DNA from 3 places in the Thalassotalea sp. G20_0 genome. Region 3 is predicted to be linked to each of the others. Evidence: predicted binding sites of a transcription regulator. Region 3 holds the regulator's gene; each other region holds the start of a gene.

Region 1 (6,657 bases), on a different contig from region 3:
TTCGGTGTTCCATCTGGGTAATGCAACCAATAACATTACCTGGGAAACCTACCAGGAACTCTCCTCCAATAAGGCCGTCGCCTGGACTATTCCTATTGCCCTGGGGGACTCTCATCAAGGCTATCGTGTGGTGGGTACTGCTCAAACCCTGTTTGAACACTTCCGTTTTGGTGGTGATCAGCCCATCAGTTTCAAAAATGGTAAGCCATTTGATGATCTCTATGATGCGGTGATTGGTTCTGAAGTGGCAGCGGTTCTTGGCTATCAGGTTGACCAGGAAATAGTGCTCAGTCACGGTGTTGAAAGCCGGAGCCTGCAGACGCATCAGGATAAACCCTTCAGGATTTCTGGTGTGTTAAAGCCCACCGGCACCCCTATGGATCGAGTGGTAATGATCTCTCTGGAGGGGATTGAGGCGTTGCACATTGACTGGGTCAATGGGGCGGCACCTAATGCACTGTTCTCGGTTTCTGCCGACAGGGCACGGGCCATGGATTTGCAACCGTCCAGCATTACCGCCTATTTTGTTGGTTTGAAGTCCCGGGTGGCAGCTTTTCGGTATCAGCGGGCAGTGAATGAGTATCGCCAGGAAGCGCTGACGGCTATTTTACCGGGTGTTGCCCTCGGCGAGCTCTGGCAGTTGGTGGGTTCAGCGGAAAAGGCATTGCTGGCGGTTTCCGTGATGGTGGTGATTGCGGGATTGGTTGGCATGCTGACCACCATTCTGACGTCGCTTAATGAGCGGCGCAGAGAGATGGCCATTCTCCGTTCAGTAGGGGCCCGGCCCTGGCATATCTTTACCCTGATGATGACCGAGTCCCTGATCTATGCCATCACTGGTACACTGTTGGGCTTCCTGCTGATGTATGGAATGCTGTTCGCCATTCAACCGGTATTGCAAATGCAGCTGGGTTTGCACATTACCATTGCGTTACCGGGGATGTTTGAGTGGATTCTGGCGGCCGCCATTGTTATCTCGGCGACCATACTGGGTGCAGTGCCTGCCTGGCGGGCCTATAAACATTCATTGGCGGATGGTCTGACGGTCAGGCTGTAGGAGACAAATAATGATAGCTGGAAGACAACACCCTGGCTGGATGGCCGTGGTGCTTATGCTGGCTTTTATGCCGGTGGATTTTGCCATGGCTGCAAGCCCTGAAAAGCCTGCGATCAAAGAGATCAACTGGGATGACCTGATGCCGCCGGTGGATGAGGAAATTGTCCGTAAATATGAGGCGGGTGAAATCAGTCAGGAAGAGGCTATTGAGTATATTGATGAGCTGGGCAAGATTCCGGTAGAAAGCATGAATCAGCAACGGGTTAAAATTCCCGGTTACCTGGTGCCGCTGAATATTGGCAAGGATCAATCAGCCACAGAGCTGTTGCTGGTGCCAACCCTGGGAGCCTGTATTCATGTACCGCCACCGCCACCCAACCAGACCATTTTTGTCCGCTATGACCAGGGCATAAAAGTCACAGAAGCGGGCTACACCCCTTACTGGCTGGAAGGAGTGATCAGGGTTGAAAACAATACCTCCGAGTACACCGACGTTGTCTATGCCATAACGGTGGAGAGTTTGAAGGAGTTTGAATAGAGAGAGAATGCTTTGCCCTGATGCTCCGGGGTAAAGCATGTTTCCCCGACAACAGTGCCGTGTAATGGGGCATTTAATGATAACTTGTGAAGACTTCCCCCAATCGTGTTATAACATCCTATCTCGACTGGCTCCTCTGATAACCGTACTGGCGAGTGACCATGGAACCCACACTGCATTCTGCTACGTCCCCCATTGTCAGTGAAATTGCTGAACTTCTGATGTCCAGGGGCTGGACCCTGTCTACCGCTGAATCGTGTACCGGTGGTGGTATAGGTCATGCCCTGACTGTGTTGCCGGGAAGCTCGGCCTGGTTTGAAGGTGGTGTCATCTGCTATGCCAATGGCGTAAAGGCCAATCTCCTGCATGTGCCGACATTATTGCTGAATAAATACGGTGCGGTCAGTGAGCAGGTGGCTATCGCCATGGCCCGGGGGGTCCGCAAGCTGTTGGCAACGGATATCTCCATAGCCGTGACCGGCGTTGCCGGACCGGGGGGCGCAACACCGGAAAAACCTGTGGGAACCGTCTGGATTGCCTGGAGTACCGGCCAGGAAACCGCTGCAAGGCACTTCCATCTTGAGGGTGATCGTGATCAGATCAGGGCGCAAACGGTTGTTCAGGCGTTGCTGGGTGTTCTGACCCTGTTGACCTGAGGCAAGTTAACCTGAAAAAAGATTCCTTCCTGTCGAAGCGAATAAATATACTGGACAAATACCCAGTATCTGTTTAAATATACAGTATTAATTATTGAGCTGTTCCTGATGAAATCAGAATCGAACTGAGGGCGTGAAAAAATGGATGATAACAGAAAAAAAGCGTTGGCAGCAGCACTTGGCCAGATTGACCGACAGTTTGGTAAAGGTGCCATCATGCGGATGGGGGATCAGAAGCAGGAAGCAATTCCCGCAATTTCTACCGGTTCTCTGCAACTGGACATTGCCCTGGGCATTGGTGGCCTGCCGAAAGGCCGTGTTATTGAAATTTTCGGTCCTGAATCTTCCGGTAAAACCACGCTGACCCTGAGCGTTATTGCCCAGGCCCAGAAGCACGGTGCCACCTGTGCCTTTGTTGATGCAGAACATGCCCTGGACCCACAGTACGCCGGCAAGCTGGGTGTAAATGTGGATGACCTGTACGTCTCCCAGCCGGATACCGGTGAGCAGGCGCTGGAAATCACCGATATGCTGGTCCGTTCCGGTGCTGTCGATGTCATCGTTGTTGACTCCGTCGCTGCCCTGGTACCCAAGGCTGAAATTGAAGGTGATATGGGGGACTCCCATGTTGGTCTGCAGGCCCGTCTGATGTCCCAGGCACTGCGTAAGCTGACCGGTTCCATCAAACAGACCAACTGCATGGTCATCTTCATTAACCAGATTCGTATGAAGATCGGTGTTATGTTCGGCAACCCGGAAACCACTACCGGCGGTAACGCACTGAAATTCTACTCTTCTGTACGTCTTGATATTCGTCGTACCGGTTCGGTGAAGCAGGGCGACGAGGTGATCGGTAACGAAACTCGCGTTAAAGTGGTGAAGAACAAGGTATCGCCACCATTCCGTCAGGCTGAATTCCAGATTCTCTATGGCCAGGGCATCTACCATATGGGCGAAGTGATTGATCTGGGTGTCAAGCTGAAACTGGTGGACAAATCCGGTGCCTGGTATGCCTATAAGGGAACCAAGATTGGTCAGGGTAAAGCCAATGCTGCCCAGTATCTTTCTGATAACCCCGAAGTGGCGGCTGAAATCGAATCCCAGATCCGTGCTGAGTTAATGAGCACCCCGGAGAAGGACGCTGCAAAAAAAGCCGAAGCTGACGCCGGAAAAGGTGCTGACAAAAAAGGTGCTGACAAAAAAGGCGACGACGATGCAGCGGCAAGTGTACAGCAGGACGAGCTGCTGGCTGAGTAATTGAATGTCTGCTGATGTCATTCAATCGGTAAACGATGTCCGCCGGGCTGCCATGGATCTACTGGCCCGGCGGGAACATGGTTTTACCGAACTGGCCCGAAAACTCTCGGGCCGTTTTCCCCGGGAACTGGTATTTGATGCGCTTACCCGCTTGCGGGAAGAACGGTTGCAAAGTGATGACCGCTTTGTTGAAAGTTTTGTCTACAGTCGTCAACAGCGGGGCTACGGTCCGGTTCGTATTAAATCGGAACTGTTTCAGAAAGGGGTTGATAGCGAGTTGATCGGTCAATACCTGCTGGAGCAGGACGATCACTGGGATGAACTGGCAAAAACGGTAAAAGAGCGAAAGTTTGGTGCCTCTGCACCCCGGGACCATAAAGAAAAAGCCCGGCAGACCCGATTTCTGGCCCAGCGTGGCTTTTCCATGAGCCAGATATACTCCGCTTTCTCTTCTTCATAACCACCAATCTCACAAATGCCCATGGCGCGTGAAAATATTTTGCGCCACCCCCAGGAATGAAAATGGTTACGCAAAATATTTTTCACGGCAAAGAAGGTGTCTTAACCTAATGCCTGCTGCGAAGGGTGATTGTCATCAGTGCCGTTTGCCGGAGTATGCCTGTATCTGCCAGTTAATCCCAAAGGCTGAGTCTGCTGCCTGCTTCTGGCTGATTACCCACGATAAAGAGTTTGATAAGCCAACCAATACGGGCAAATTGATTCAGGCGGCGATACCCGGAACCCGCATATTTAACTGGAGCCGGACCTCCCCGGATAAGGTGTTGTTGGAACTGCTGGACGATCCGGACTGGTTGCCAGTGCTGTTGTTTCCGAAGGAATATGCAGCCCAGAGTAATACAAGGCAATGGCATGATAATTCCGGGGGTGAACGTAAGGTTGCCTTCATTATAATTGATGCAACCTGGCAACAGGCCAGGAAAATGTATCGTCAAAGCCCCTGGCTGCATGGTTTGAATTTGCTGAGCTTGCAGCCTGAAGAACCATCCATCTACCGTCTCCGACGCAATCGTCAGGAGCAGCACTTGTGTACCGCTGAAGTGGCAGCAAGAGCGCTTGGCGAGCTGGGCGAAAACACCAATCGCCAGCTGATGGAAGCCCTGGTTCAAGTCTATTGCGACCGCTATCTATGGGCACGCAAAGGCCAGCGAAGGGATGAGGATTCGCGCTCTCTGCGCATACTTGAACAGTACCGCTCTGGCGCTCAATAGACCGTCAGTGAAAAAAGCCCGGTAAAAAGCCTGTTAATGATGGGGCGAGGTGATCATTTTTTCCCGCCATTCCTATATAATCCCCGGTTTGCGTAAATTTACTATGAAAAGGCTGCTCATTGTGATTGTGCTGCCATTTTTGTGTTTGGGAGTGAGCGGCTTTTCCGCTCATGGCTGTCAAGAGATAACTCCCCCGGTGGGAACTGTATATGAAGACTAACGAAATACGTTCTGCTTTTCTGGAATACTTCAGGGAAAACGGCCATGAAGTGGTTGCCAGTAGCTCTCTGGTACCCCATGACGACCCAACCCTGCTGTTTACCAATGCCGGGATGAACCAGTTCAAAGACACTTTTCTGGGTCGTGAGCCGCGTGACTACAACCGTGCCGCCACTTCCCAGAAGTGTGTGCGTGCCGGGGGCAAGCACAATGACCTGGATAACGTCGGTTATACCGCCCGTCACCACACCTTCTTTGAAATGCTGGGTAATTTCAGCTTTGGCGATTACTTCAAGAAAGAAGCGATCCACTTTGCCTGGAACTTTCTGACCGGCACGCTGAAACTGCCTAAAGAGCGTCTTTGCGTCACCATCTATGCCTCTGACGATGAAGCCTGCAATATCTGGTTAAACGACATTGGTATCGCCGCTGAGGATATTATCCGTATTGGTGATAACAAGGGAGCGCCTTACGCTTCCGATAACTTCTGGCAGATGGGCGATACGGGCCCCTGTGGTCCCTGCACCGAAATTTTCTATGATCACGGTGACCATATCTGGGGTGGCCGTCCGGGTACGCCAGAAGAAGACGGTGATCGCTTTATTGAAATCTGGAATATCGTATTTATGCAGTACAACCGTCAGGCCGACGGTGACATGCAACCACTGCCCAGGCCATCGGTTGATACCGGCATGGGCCTGGAGCGTATTGCCGCAGTGATGCAGCATGTCAACAGCAACTACGAGATTGATCTGTTCCAGTCTCTGCTGAACGATGCTTCCGGGATTATCGGTGGCGTTGCCACCACGGAAGCGTCCCTGCGGGTTATTGCTGACCATATCCGCTCCTGCAGTTTCCTGATCAGTGATGGCGTTATGCCCTCCAATGAAGGTCGGGGCTACACGCTGCGCCGGATTATCCGTCGTGCCTGCCGTCATGGCCACAAGCTGGGGGCCAAAGAATCCTTCTTTTATAAGCTGGTGGCTTCACTGGTGCAGTTGATGGGTGGCGCTTATCCGGATCTGGCGAAGAACCAGGCGCACATCGAGCGGGTTCTGCTGCAGGAAGAGGAACAGTTTACCCGTACCCTGGATAAAGGGATGAAACTGCTGGAAGAGAGCATTGCTGCTCTGAAGGCCAGTGGGCAGGGAGATGTGATCTCCGGTGAAACACTGTTCACCTTGTATGATACCTACGGTTTCCCGGTGGATCTGACGGAAGACATTGCCCGTGAGCGTGAGCTGAAAGTGGATATTGAGGGTTTTGAACAAGCACTGGAGGCTCAGCGTGAACGTGCCCGTGCATCCAGCAAGTTTGGTGTTGATTACAACGACCAGCTGGTGATCGAAGGCTCAACCACTTTTACCGGCTACGAGAACACGGCGGGTCAGGCTCGGGTTCACTCCCTGTTTGTTGGTGGTGAGCAGGTAGAGCAGATTGCTGAAGGCCTGCAGGCAACGGTTATTCTCGAACAGACGCCATTCTATGCAGAGTCTGGCGGCCAGGTGGGTGATACCGGCCTGCTGAATTTTGCCACCGGCTCTGTCCGTGTAGTGGATACCCGGAAGCAGGGTGATCACCACCTCCATATTGTCGAAGTGGTATCTGGTGAACTTAAGCCTGGCGATGAAGTATCCGCCGATGTTGATGCAGACAAGCGCCATGCTACCTCACTGAATCACTCGGCAACGCACCTGCTGC
Region 2 (6,657 bases), on a different contig from region 3:
TCTGCTTTGAAGCGCGCTCTCCCCAGTCTGCCTTCCGGGCTATCCGGGAAATCCATAAACACCTCATCCGGTGTAACCTGCAGGTCATGCAGCGACAGGCCTCTCAGATAATAGTCCGCTTTGAAACGTGCGATCCCCAGTTTGCCTTCCGGACTATTCGGGAAAGCTTTAACCACCAGCTCCAGTGTGACCTGCTGGTCATTCAGAAGCAGGCCCCGCAGGCAACATTCTGCTTTGAAGCGTGCCAATCCCAATATTTCCCTGGCTGCCTGAAATTCCTTCACCACCTCATCCGGTGTGACCTGCCGCCCATTCAGCGGCAGCTCCCTCAGGCAACATTGTTCCTTAAAGCGTGCCAGCTCCAGTGCTACTCTGGTGTCCTGAAAATCCTTAATCACTGAATCCGGTGTGATCCGATGGCCATTTATCGGCAGGTTCCTCAGGCAGCATTCCGCTTTGAAGCGCGCTCTTGCCAGTTTGCCTTCCGGGCTATCCGGGAAAGCATTAAACGCCGCATCCGTTGTCACCTGCTGGCCATTCAACGGCAGGTTCCTCAGACAACATTCCGCTTTAAAGTGCGCTATTTCCAGTCTTGCGTTGGCGGCCTGAAACCCCTTCAATACCGTATCCGGTGAGACTTGCTGGCCATTCAACGGCATGCCTTCCAGGCAACATTCTTCTTTAAAGCGTACTATGCCCAGCTTTCCTACCGGACTATCCGGAAAAGCGTTAGCCACCGTATCCGGTGAGACCTGCTGGCCATTCAATGGCAAGCCGCTCAGGCAACATTGTTCCTGAAAGCGTGCTACTCCCAGTTTGCCTTCCGGATTATCCGGGAAAGCCCTGACCACCGCATTCGGTGTGACCTGCTGGCCATCCAGGCCCAGGCCACTCAGGCAGCATCGTTCCATAAAGCGCGCTATTCCCAGTTTTCCTTCCGTAGTATCCGGGAAGTCTTTAACCACCGCATCCGCTGTGACCCGTTGACCATTCAAGAGCAGTCCTTTCAGGCAGCATTCCGCTTTGAAACGAGCTATCGCTAATTGGCACTTGCTATTCTGACCCGGCTCCCGCTTGAATTCCTGAATGACCTGATCCGGTGTGACTTTTCTATTGCCGTTTGGAACGTTCTGTAAGCAGAGCTTTTGCAGGAAGAAGCCGCTTCTGAGTGACGTTACATCGCTGCTATATGCTTTAAGCACCTCAGCCGGGGTTGTCTTACGTTCTTGTAACGGTTTATTTTCCCAGAAGACGTCTTCAATATTTTTGCCATCATGCCGGGGGGGACTTGTGCCTCTGCAGGACTGATGGTTTGAGACTTTTTTACCGTTAAATGTGCTTCCGGGGCGGTCAGGCATCCCGCTTGAACCGGTGTCATTCCGGCGGTCAGACTTTGGGCGGGAGTGGGTGGATGTGGTTGCTTTCAGAATACCTCCTGCACCCAGGAGGCTGACCGAGAATAGACTGCCCTACGCGGCAACTGCTCCTGCGTTGCTCTAGCTCCTGCATCCATGCAGTCGTGCGGTGGCAGCAAATTGGTCTAAAAAGTCGGAAATTTTTAGCAAATAGAACCACTATTTACTAAAAATTTTCGACGTTTTATCCTCAATTTTCTGCCATCCTCGCTACGGGGGTGCCTAGACGGGCGCTATTCTCGGTCAGCCTCCTGGATTATTAATGTCGCTGTTTGACCTCAAAATGATTGTCAGGTTCCATTGATGGTGTGTCAGGTGGAGGAGCAAAGATGCTCCATTGCAGGTTGATCAGAGTCAGTCTGCGGAACAGCTCTCCTGCGTCCAAAGTACAACCGCTTTCTTTTAACCGTTAAATGTTTATACTGTATAAATAAACAGTTAATGAGTTTGAGTGGCATGAAGCCGATCCAGATCTTTTCACGACCTTTGCCAGAGACATTGCCCTTTTACCAGAGCCCGGCTGCCTGTGGCTTCACCAGCCCGGCAGCTGACTACCTGCAAGATACGCTCTCCCTTGACCAGCTGTTAATCCGTCATCCGGCAGCAACCTTTTTTGCCCGGGCCCAGGGTCAATCCATGAAAGGAGCGGGCATCTTTGATGGTGACATTCTGATTATTGATCGTTCCCTCACTCCGGGAGACGGTGATGTGATACTGGCCTTGCTGGACGGTGAGCTGATTGTAAAACGCCTGGTCTATTGCCATGGCAAACCGGAATTGCACTCGGAAAACCCTGACTACCCTGCGATTAAACTGGATTCTGAAGAAGGGCTCAATGTGTGGGGTGTGGTCACTGAAGTTATTCACCACCTGCGATGAAGGACGTTATTGCCCTCTGTGATGCCAATGCTTTTTACTGTTCCTGCGAGCAGGTCTTTAATCCGTCCCTGCTGGGTAAAGCCCTGGGAGTACTCAGCAATAATGATGGCTGTATCGTTGCCAGAACAGCGCAACTCAAAGCCCTGGGCGTTGCTATGGGGACACCGGCGTTCAAGGTCAGGGATCAGGTGGCCCGTGGTGAAATCATACTGAAAAGCTCCAACTATGCGCTGTATGGCGATATGTCCTCCCGCTTTATGTCGGTGCTGGAACAGTTCAGCCCGAAGCTGGAAGTGTATTCGATCGATGAAGCCTTTGTTGAACTCTCCGGTTTCCCGCTGGCAAACCTGCATGCCATAGGGTTGGATATGAAACGGCGGGTATTCCAGTGGACGGGGCTGCCAATTGGTGTGGGCATCTCAACCACCAAAACACTGGCCAAACTCGCTAACTATGCGGCCAAGAAATTTCCGGCAACCGGTGGTGTTGTGGATTTAACCAGCCCGATACGCCAGCAGCGGTTAATGGCAATCACCCCGGTTGGTGAGGTATGGGGAGTGGGCCGACGCATAGGAAAACGGCTGGAGGCGGCAGGTATTCATACTGCTGCACAACTGGCGAACGCCAATCGTCGATGGATCAGGAAACAGTTTTCTGTGGTGTTGGAACGGACGGTCTGTGAACTTCAGGGGGAGTACTGTATTCCCTGGGAAGAGGGGAGTTCAGCCAATAAGCATCAGATTATGTGTTCCCGGAGCTTCGGCCAGCGGGTCACCACCAGGCAGGCACTTCATGCCGCATTGGCCAGCTTTATCTGTCGCGCCTGCGAGAAACTCAGAAAACAACAGCAGTATTCCCGTGAAGCCATCATCTTTATCAGGACCGATCCCTTTAAGGCCAATCTCCCGCAAACCGGACGGAGTCTGAAGCTGATGGTCCCATCGCCCACCAGTGATAGCTCGGTTTGGCTGCAACAGTTAAATCCGGCTTTGGACGTGCTGTTTCAGGAAGGTTACGAGTATAAAAAGGCGGGCTTTGCCCTGGTGGATCTTTGTTCCGGTGCAGGTTTTCAGGGAGACTTGCTGACGGCAGCGTCAATTCCGGAAAATACCCGGATGATGACAGTGCTGGATGCCATTAACCAGCGCTTTGGGAGCCAGACACTCCGGCCTGCATCAGTGGGCTTCCGGGCGCAGCCATGGCATATGAACCAGCAGGTGCTGAGTCCTTCTTATACGACGCAATGGCCGGAGATTATGAAAGTTCAGACGTGATCTGGCAAAGGTCAGAGAAGCCACTCTTAGCCTCCTAGGCATTGAGTTCACTTTGATGGATTAATGCATCAAGCCCGGCCATAAACTGGGACGGGCTCAGGTCCCGGGTGCTGAAAATATCCAGCCTCAATTGGGAGCGGCGATATTTAAACCGAAAATCCAGGATGAAGCGTGGGTCGTGAGCATAAAATTTCTCCCTCACTTTGATCAGTTTCCTTAGTTTGCCCTGAAGATCATGCCTGTGTTCATAAAAGTGTTCTTCAACGATTGGCTGGATAAGAAGACCCCACAACTCAGCCCGGTTATCTTTTGGACAGGCACCGATATTCCAGCAGTTAGACGTCAGATCAATAATGTTTTCGATCTCATGATTGTCGCTGTATTCACTGAGCAACGGCTCAGCCCAATCCGCAATAATGCCGGAGAGCCCCGGGCCTTCAAAGGAGGGTTTCTGACCAGCACAGAGAAACGCCAGTCGGGAAAATATACGCTTTAAACGGTTAATCATGGTATGCAAAGTACACTCACCGAAATGAATGGTATTCTGCCCTGTAATGCCCTGCAAAGGATTACTCAGGGAAGCAGTCATGCCCATAAATGTAGTCAGTGTTCACTGTGTCAGCATCACTTTTACTCTCCAGTCAGATTTGATTGAGTCAGTGCCAGAAGTGCAGGATCAGTGTGATCATAATCGCAATACCAACTAATAAAACGATTGATTTGATAATGTGCTCCTGATTTTTTTGTGGCTGCTCATTATCAGAAGGTGAGTCTGTGTTTTTCAGTAAAAAGGGAACAAGGTCGGCCATAACCAGAAAGCAGGTCAGGAGCAGGACGGATACAACAACAGTTTTTATCATTGTTTGAACACTCCGGTTATTTTTTGAACGAAAGAACTAAGCAGTGAATTTGATGTATGACATAGATAGATGACTCTATGCTTTTTATCCAGATTGTTTGCATCAAGGCCTGAAAACGATTCACGTTACTTTTAATGTCTGCGTTTCATGCGGGAATACACTTACCTTTCTTCGGGAATTGTCTTATGCTGGGCAGCTTCGGGCTTAAGAATGAATAAGGAGTTGCCCATGGCAGATGCATCGTATGTTCCTCCCAGGGTATGGACCTGGGAAAATGAGAATGGTGGCCAGTTTGGTGGCATTAACCGGCCAACCGCCGGTGCCCGTTTTGACAAGCCGCTGCCTGTTGGCAAGCATCCATTCCAACTTTATTCACTGGCAACCCCGAATGGTGTGAAAGTCACCATACTGTTTGAAGAGTTGCTGGCGCTGGGGATTAAAGAGGCCGGGTACGACGCTTTTCTGATTGACATTATGGCAGGTGATCAGTTTGGTTCGGGCTTTGTTGGCATAAATCCTAACTCGAAGATTCCTGCCCTGGTGGATCGAAGCGACGGTGTGGAGATACCGGTATTTGAGTCAGGAGCCATCCTCCTTTATCTGGCTGAAAAATTTAATGCGTTTATACCAGCACAACCCGCCAGGCGGGCACAGTGTCTCTCATGGCTGTTCTGGCAGGTAGGCAGTGGTCCATACCTGGGAGGCGGCTTTGGCCATTTCTATGCTTATGCGCCGGAAAAATACCAGTACCCTATTGATCGCTTTGCCATGGAGGTCAAGCGTCAGCTGGATATGTTAAACCAGCATCTGGCAAACAATACCTATATCTGTGGCGATGATTATACCATTGCGGATATGGCAATCTGGCCATGGTACGGGGCCTTGGTCGAAGGCAAAATTTACGATGCTGCAGAGTTTCTTCAGGTGGATAGCTATCAACATGTTGTTCGATGGTCCAGCCAGATTGGGCAGCGAGAGGCCGTTCAACGTGGGAAAATGGTCAACCGCACCTGGGGTGAACTGTCCGGGCAGCTGAGAAACCGGCATGATGCTTCTGATTTTGAACTCAGGACCCAGGATAAACTGGAAGCTTCAGAATAAATTCGCAATATTCCAGAACCACAAAATAACGGAATGGTGAAATTTTCACCGTTCCGTTATAACGGTGTGAAGCATAAGAAATAACGTTTCTATCCTATCTTTAACTCCACTTTTAATTCCACTTTGACCGAGATTCAGTTAGTAACTTCAAACGAAGGCGTAATAGGCTGCCTGTTAGCTAAATGATTATCTGTAGAAAAATGGAACAAAATTCATTAACTGTTATCTAATAAGAATTATCAAAAGGATCTATATAATGAATTTCCCAGTCTTAGTTGATTTAGCCAGCAATTATCGAAACAGGCAGCCAGACGTAACTCAGGAAAAACAACCGGCACATTCTCTAAAAGCAGATTCTCTAAAAACTGCGCCACAGCTCGATATTTCCATTGATAATCTGACTTGCGATCTGGTGTTGCCTGCTGACCATCTACAGCCTGCTGATGCCCGTGGGAATTACCCTGCACGGGTTAAAGCATTTTGCCGGGGTCTGATGACTACAGCCTGTTGTGCGAATCCCATCAAAACAGACTGCCTGAAGCCGGTGCATGTCAACCATCAGCAAATAGAAGAAAGGAAAGTCTGTCCATTATTCAAAGGCGGCCTGTCTGAGTTAGTAAAATTATGGGGTCTTGTCGTCGAAGCAAAGGAGGTGGCAAATCAGGAAAGACCGACCAATGCCCTGCCTTTTCAGGAACTGCAACGACAACTCATTATTACTCAGGATACAGGGCCAACGCTGACCAGCGAAGGGCAGAGAACACTGAATGAAGGCGTGATATTGTCATTGAAGTACGGATGGTATGATTTTTTAGAACGGATACAATTCATCGCTGAAAGCACTGGGGCAGAGTTCACAGAGGATGCCCGGACAGCACTGAGTAACGGTCTGGTACAGGCAGTAGATCACCTTCTTTACGATCAGGCAATGCTGTTACTGTCCTTCATTGTAAGCACTAGGACAGAGCTGACGAAGGATGCCCGGATAGCACTGAGTAACGGTCTGATAGTGGCAGTAGATAACCGTCTTTACGATAAGGCAAAGCTGATACTATCCATCATTGTAAGCACTGATACAGAGCTGACGAAGGATGACCGGATAGCACTGAGTAACGGTCTGATACTGGC
Region 3 (6,657 bases):
CATGATGCCTCAGGTAACTGCGAACATCCTCAAGAATCACATTGACTTTATCGCTGTCACGATACCTTAATCCAAAGACCTGTTTGATACGTCGATTTTGCATCCGGGAGGGATTTTCGACCGAAATATTCATAAATGTAGAGTTCGGAACATAGAGAGGGTGTTTTGCAAAGGTCATAATACGAGTCTGTCTCCAGCCAATATACTCTACAGTGCCTTCTATTTTTTTATCCGGAGAGCTAATCCAGTCTCCTACACGAAAAGGTTTATCCACATAGATCATCCAGCCCCCAAAGAAATTAGCCAGCATGTCTTTGGCGGCAAAACCCACAGCCAGTCCACCCAACCCACCAAAGGCAAGGATACCGGAAAGGCTGTACCCCAAGGCCTGCATGGCAACCAGAATCCCGGTAATGATGATGGCAATTCTTATCAGGCGGCCCAGGGCAATAACTGAGGTCTGATCCAGTTTCTTCTTGCGCTCAACCTGTAGGTAGCGATGTTCCAATGCGGTGATAAAGGAGACAAAAACCCAACAGAAAAGCACAATAACCAGTAGATCCCGAAAACTGAGAAGGCGCTGAAACAGAGTGTTTCCGGTTCCTTCCCATATTTCTTCTGCTGTCCAGCTTAACCCGGCAACCCAGATAAACAGATAAACCGGCTTCTGGCTCGCCGCAAGCAGAGCGTTATCCCAGAAATTCTGGGTAGCTTTTACTTTCGTCGTGAGCTTGCCGAAGAGTTTGCCGACAAGATATCGGGTAAAAGCTGTCAGACAGGTAGCTATCACTGCCAGGGGCAGCCAATCAGGAATATTGGCTGAAGTAGAGGATAAAAAGTCCATGGTTATACCACAATGCTTAACCAAACCAGGTTATACCAATTCCGCCTTACCCAGCTGTTCAAAATGACTTGCCCAGTCGGATATTTAGAAGGTGGCATTGGTATTAATACGGACTGAAGAGAAAGCGTAATAGTCGCACCGGATTTATAACTATAAACCAGTACGACAGCTTAGAAGGAAAGTTACCCTGAATTACCGGACAGTGATGGCCATGGCACCATTAAAATCAGCCTGTTCCAAAAGCCTCTGTCAGCATTTTACGCGCTTTCCTGTAGCGCTCTGACTGTTCAAGAGACTCCCGGTCAGTGTATGAGTCAGGCATCAAACCATCCGGACCGACACCCTGCAAACCCGAGCCGTCTATCTCAGCCAGTACCTCCCGAACTCCCTGACGGTTACAGATTATAAGGAGATCACAACCAGCATCCAGGGCTGCCCTGGCCCTGGCAGGATAACTGCCGGTTTTCGCCGCTCCCTCCATCGACAGGCAATCGCTGATAACCAGCCCCTCAAATAACAGCTGGTTGCGTAACACCCCTTTCAGCCACTCTGAAGAGTAACCCACCGGATGCCGGTCAATAGCGGGAAACAGGATATGGGCCGGCATTAATGCCTCAACCCCCTTTTGAATCATTACCCGGAAAGGCTCCAGGTCCGACTGACAGATCTCATCAAAAGTACGATCATCCAGGGGAAGGCTCACATGGGAATCAGAATCTACATTCCCATGGCCGGGAAAGTGCTTGATAACCACGGACATTCCCGCTTCATGAACCCCATCAATCCACAATGAGGCCAGGTGATTCACCTGCTCAATCGAACACCCAAAAGCCCGGTCCCCCACGATCGGCGTTTTACCATGATCAATATCCAACACCGGCCCCAGGCAAAGATCTATCCCACAGGTCAGCAACTCAGAGGCCATCAGCCAGCCTGACTCATAAGCCATCTGATACTGTTGATCCGGGTCAAATTCCCCATAAGCCTGTGCCGGGGGCAGACGGGTAAACCCGTCCTTGAAGCGTTGCACACGCCCACCTTCCTGATCCACACAAATTAACAGATCCCGGCGAACATTCCGGACAGAACGAACCAGGGAAATTAACTGTTCCCGACTCTGATAGTTCCTGGAAAAAAGGACAATACCCGCAACACCGGGCAGGGAAAGCAGCTGGTGTTCTTCGGCGGTCAGCTGCGTTCCCTCAAGATCAATCAAAAGAACACCACGGTTCAGGCCTGTTGGCACAACTATATCCTCTAAAAAAAAACGGTATCAGCTAAGCAGTATATCGATCCTGGTACCGGTATCTACACGGTCAAACAGATCGATAATATCTTCCCCGTGCATTCGGATACATCCCCGCGAGCCGGGTTCTCCCATCACTGCCGTATCCGGCGAACCGTGGATATAGATATAGCGACGCATGGTATCAACATTACCCAGCCGGTTATATCCGGGCTCCAGGCCACTGAGCCATAAAATTCTGGTTAAAATCCAGTCCTTTCTTTCAGGGTACTGCTGGCAAAGCCCGGGGGAATAAATCTCACCGGTAAAGCGACGTCCGACAAATACTGAATTAGCCGGCAGACCGGCACCAATTTTCGCCCGGATAACATGCTGCCCAAGAGGTGTTTGCCAGCTCCCTTCCTGCTGCCCGGTTCCCTTGCTGGCAGTAGACACAGAATAAACACGGCGCTTGCCGTCCTCCTCGTGCAGCACCATTTCCTGACTGGCAATATGAACAGTAAGATGCATCGGTAAATCAAACTCTGTATGGTTAAATGATCCGTCAGGTGTGCGATCTGAGACCTGCCGCCATGAAAGGCACCATCTTTCTCATGATATCTTCCAGTTCAGTCCTGACCCCATAATCGCTTTCCGCAATAGCCCTCAGCGCATCCGCTCCTGAAAGGGTAAACACAGCGGAACCCAGAATAAAATAGACTCGCCAGAACAGGTCATTCAGTGGCAACTCAGGACACGCTTTTACCAGCAGCTCCAGATAAGCCTGGAATACTTCCCCATAAACGTCGCGCAAATATTTCTTCAGATGCCCCTGGCCCTGTGTGTAGGCCAGGCCAATCATCCTCATACAAACAGAGAGATCTTCAGGGCTGCGGGGTTTAACCGCCATGATCTGATCCACCAGTAAATGAAGTATTTCTTCCAGATCAATAACGTCATTATTATCCTGATATCGCACAAGAGCCCCGGAAAGATTGCTGACAAAAGGGTCAAGAAAACGGGAAAAGACCGCCTGGATCAGGGATTTTTTGGAGCCGAAATGATAATTAACAGCGGCCAGGTTAACACCCGCCTGACTGGTAATTGAACGCAGCGAGGTCTCTGCGAACCCATGCTCAGCAAATAACTTCTCTGCAGCGTCCAGAATCCTGTCTACTGTCGCTGACTGTGACATGCCTGTAAAACCTCCAATGTAAACATTTGTTTAAAACTAACGTTTGCCAACTGAAACATCAAGTTAGATTAATAAGGCAGGGGTGGTTGCAGACAGCAAAATACTGTATATAATTACATGTACTGTATAAAAACACAGATTTAATCATGTATAAATTGACCAAGCGCCAGACTGAGATCCTTGAACTGATCAAATCTCATGTAGAAGAGACCGGTTTCCCCCCCACCCGTGCAGAAATCGCACAGACCTTCGGTTTCCGATCACCCAATGCAGCAGAAGAACACCTCAGAGCCCTTGCCCGCAAGGGAGCTATCGAGATCACCCCCGGCACCTCAAGGGGTATCCGAATCCCCGGCACCGAATCTTCCGGCCTGCCTATTGTAGGACAGGTTGCTGCAGGAAGCCCCATTCTTGCCCAGGAACATATTGAGGACCACCTGTCCATCAACCCTGATTTCTTTTCCCCCAAAGCAGACTTCATGCTTCGGGTAAAAGGAATGAGCATGAAGGATATCGGTATTCTTGACGGGGACCTTCTGGCGGTCCATAAAACATCAACGGCAGCCAATGGCCAGATTGTCGTTGCCAGAATTGACGACGAAGTAACGGTCAAACGTTTTGAACAGGTTAAAAACAGAATTTACCTGCACCCGGAAAACAAAGAATTCAAGACAATCGAAGTAGACCTCAGCGTTGATACCTTTGCTATCGAAGGACTGAGTGTGGGGGTTATCAGGAACTAGGAGGCTATTCTCGGACAGCCTCCCCGACCCTGAGACAATCTCTGATGTAGAGGACCTGACATGCAAGCATTAACACCATCATCCAGTCAGAACGGCAACGCTCCCTGCATTGACAGTGAACCTGTCAGCTTTATTGATGAACTGATTCTCTCAGGCCCGCCCTGGCAATCAGGACGCTTTCTGAAGACTGTTCTGTATGAGTTGGCTAACGACCAGGATCAACGCTGGCTTACCCTGATACTGTCCAGTGAACAGGCAAAAAACACCATAAACTGGCTGAAGTCATCGGGAATCAGCAGACAGCGCCTTCAGGTTCTCAACCCATCTGCTGAGGCAGACCCACTGAAACTCACTCGCAAGGCACTGGCCTCAGGCACCAGCCACACCGTGGTCAGCTGGATCGAGCAGATCGATAGCATCACACTCTCTGAACTCGAGACCGCCGCTCGCTCAGGTCGATGTCAGGGACTGGCAATCAGGAACAGAGGATAACTGGAGGGTTTGTATGACAGTTAATGAAGAACCCGGTTTTCAGGGATGTATTCTCCAGCGTCAGCTTCTGTTTTACGCCCCACTTCCGCTATGCAGGCATCCAGCATAGCCTTGGCTACCTCCACCTGATCTCCCTGGAGAAAGTCAAGCAACTCCCGGGAGAATGACATGGTAACCAGAGGCTCAGCGTTCTCCTCATCACTGCGACGCAAAACGATTTCGCCGGAAGGCAGTTCAACAATTTCAAGAAACGACGCTGACATAAATAGTGACACCGGGATTTTAGGGTTAGCGGTTAAGCATTGTGCATTAGCCAGCAGAGGCTTTCAAGATATCAGCCATCAACAATAGCTGAATACGGCTGGCAATGAACAAACCTGAAAACATCAGAAACCTACCATTCCAGGCTGAAGTTCCGGCTGTAAGTGACCAGCTCCTTCAGCGACTCAAGCACAGCAAGAAAGCCTTCTGACTGATCAAACCGCACACTATTGGCATTAAACAGAGGAATTTCATTCAGTTCAACACTTTTGCGCTGTATAGGCATGGCACAGTCCTGATGACTTTTTAATAACGCCGACAACCATGAATCATGTTGCTCAAGACGTTCAATGTACTGCAACTCAGTAGACACCTCTCCCTTATGATGAACACTGTTCATTGCCTCATCAAGAGAGGGTAGTTGATTTACCGGCAAACGGTAATTCGTCATAATTTCAGCCAGTAACGAGCGGTAAGCCTGAACCATTGCATTCAGACAGGCCTCACGAAATGCCGGCTTGGCAAGATCATCTGCATCTTCCCAGGCATCCAGCAATAAACGGGCGTGAAAGAGCATTTTATTGGTATATCCCTGCCAATTGTTTGTCATAACCAACTCCATCAATCTTTCGGGAACAACTCGTGTTTTGTCGAGCTAAGGAGTTGTCGCTTAAAAACTTCCTCATTTTGCCACGGAGGCACAGAGTCACAGAGGAAAAGATTTTTTTCTTTTCTCCGTGCCTCCGTGTCTCTGTGGCAAGTTTTTTCTTTGCTGGATAATATCCGAAATGTGGAAGTTATCTCGGGACAGTTCCTAAAAGTTACTAACTGCCATAATACAACAGGGCATAATAGCCCTGTCTCATGAACCCGGGAGGCTGAAATAAATCTAACCGGACTGGCGCTTTTTAGACTGCTTTTCATGCCAGCGACCATCATCAAATACTGCACTCCAACCCGTTGCCTTACCATCGAGCTCGGACATAACATACTGCTGCTTGGTCTTGCGGCTGTATCGAATAATTGCCGGGTTGCCATCAGGGTCCTGACGGGGAGCATCCATCAGATAACCGTACTTGGGGTCAATCATTGCCTGATGGGGCAATAGCTCCGCCACCAGCGGAGCACGGGTCTCTCTGTTCTTGGGAAATTGACTGGCCGCAAGGAACAATCCGGACGCGCCATCCCTGAGCACATAATGATCATCAACTTTGACGCACTTTAACTCAGGCATGGGCACTGGCTCCATTTTGGGTGGAGCAGGCTCACCACTTTTCAGCAACTTTCTGGTGTTCTTGCATTCACTGTTAGTACAACCAAAATACTTGCCGAAGCGCCCGGTTTTCAACTGCATTTCACTGCCACACTTATCGCAGTCAAGTACGGGGCCATCATAACCTTTTAATTTGTAACTCCCCTTCTCCACCTCAAAGCCGGAACAATCAGGGTTATTGCCACAGACGTGTAACTTCCTCTGCTCATCAATCAGATAGCTTTCCATCGCGGTAGAGCACTTGGGACAACGACGCATGGCACGCAGGGCGTTAACCTCGGCGTATTCATCATCGACATCTTCCACCTCCTCACCGGGAACCAGGTTAATCGTCGTTTTACAGCGCTCCTTCGGTGGCAGTGAATAACCGGAACAACCGAGAAACACCCCGGTCGATGCAGTGCGAATCATCATGGGTCGATGGCAGGTAGGACACTCAATATCGGTCAGGGAGGGTTCATTTGCGCGCATCCCTCCGTCACTCTGTTCAGCCTGGGTTAACTGAAGGGTAAAGTCGGCATAAAAATCATCAAGAACCTGCTTCCAGTTTTTTTCACCTTCAGCAATATCATCGAGCTTCTCTTCCATTCGTGCCGTGAAGTGAAAGTCCATGAGCTCATTAAA

What was found. The regulator LexA, encoded in region 3, represses DNA repair genes until DNA is damaged. The targets are predictions, from matches to a motif close to TACTGTATNNNNATACAGTA.
Region 1: recA (recombinase RecA) is a predicted target of LexA. The motif match lies at 2,319-2,338, and genes of this name have one in related genera.
Region 2: J7438_RS02630 (LexA family protein) is a predicted target of LexA. The motif match lies at 1,836-1,855, and genes of this name have one in related genera.

The regions. Positions count from the first base shown of each region.
Region 1 covers NZ_JAGHQV010000006.1:121,453-128,109, forward strand. The annotation lists gene J7438_RS05375 (ABC transporter permease) at 1-1,057, shown strand, start outside; gene J7438_RS05380 (DUF3299 domain-containing protein) at 1,068-1,595, shown strand; gene J7438_RS05385 (CinA family protein) at 1,757-2,251, shown strand; gene recA (recombinase RecA) at 2,393-3,508, shown strand; gene J7438_RS05395 (regulatory protein RecX) at 3,513-3,968, shown strand; gene J7438_RS05400 (tRNA-uridine aminocarboxypropyltransferase) at 4,078-4,737, shown strand; gene J7438_RS05405 (hypothetical protein) at 4,742-4,918, opposite strand; gene alaS (alanine--tRNA ligase) at 4,941-6,657, shown strand, end outside.
Region 2 covers NZ_JAGHQV010000003.1:131,430-138,086, forward strand. The annotation lists gene J7438_RS02625 (hypothetical protein) at 1-1,358, opposite strand, end outside; gene J7438_RS02630 (LexA family protein) at 1,872-2,294, shown strand; gene J7438_RS02635 (Y-family DNA polymerase) at 2,291-3,568, shown strand; gene J7438_RS02640 (hypothetical protein) at 3,603-4,163, opposite strand; gene yghU (glutathione-dependent disulfide-bond oxidoreductase) at 4,657-5,529, shown strand; gene J7438_RS02650 (hypothetical protein) at 5,786-6,657, shown strand, end outside.
Region 3 covers NZ_JAGHQV010000035.1:6,722-13,378, reverse strand. The annotation lists gene J7438_RS18385 (mechanosensitive ion channel family protein) at 1-844, opposite strand, end outside; gene nagZ (beta-N-acetylhexosaminidase) at 1,071-2,090, opposite strand; gene J7438_RS18375 (L,D-transpeptidase) at 2,118-2,600, opposite strand; gene J7438_RS18370 (TetR/AcrR family transcriptional regulator) at 2,635-3,264, opposite strand; gene lexA (transcriptional repressor LexA) at 3,411-4,007, shown strand; gene J7438_RS18360 (SulA-like leucine-rich domain-containing protein) at 4,068-4,499, shown strand; gene J7438_RS18355 (hypothetical protein) at 4,520-4,762, opposite strand; gene J7438_RS18350 (DUF6586 family protein) at 4,894-5,370, opposite strand; gene topA (type I DNA topoisomerase) at 5,650-6,657, opposite strand, start outside.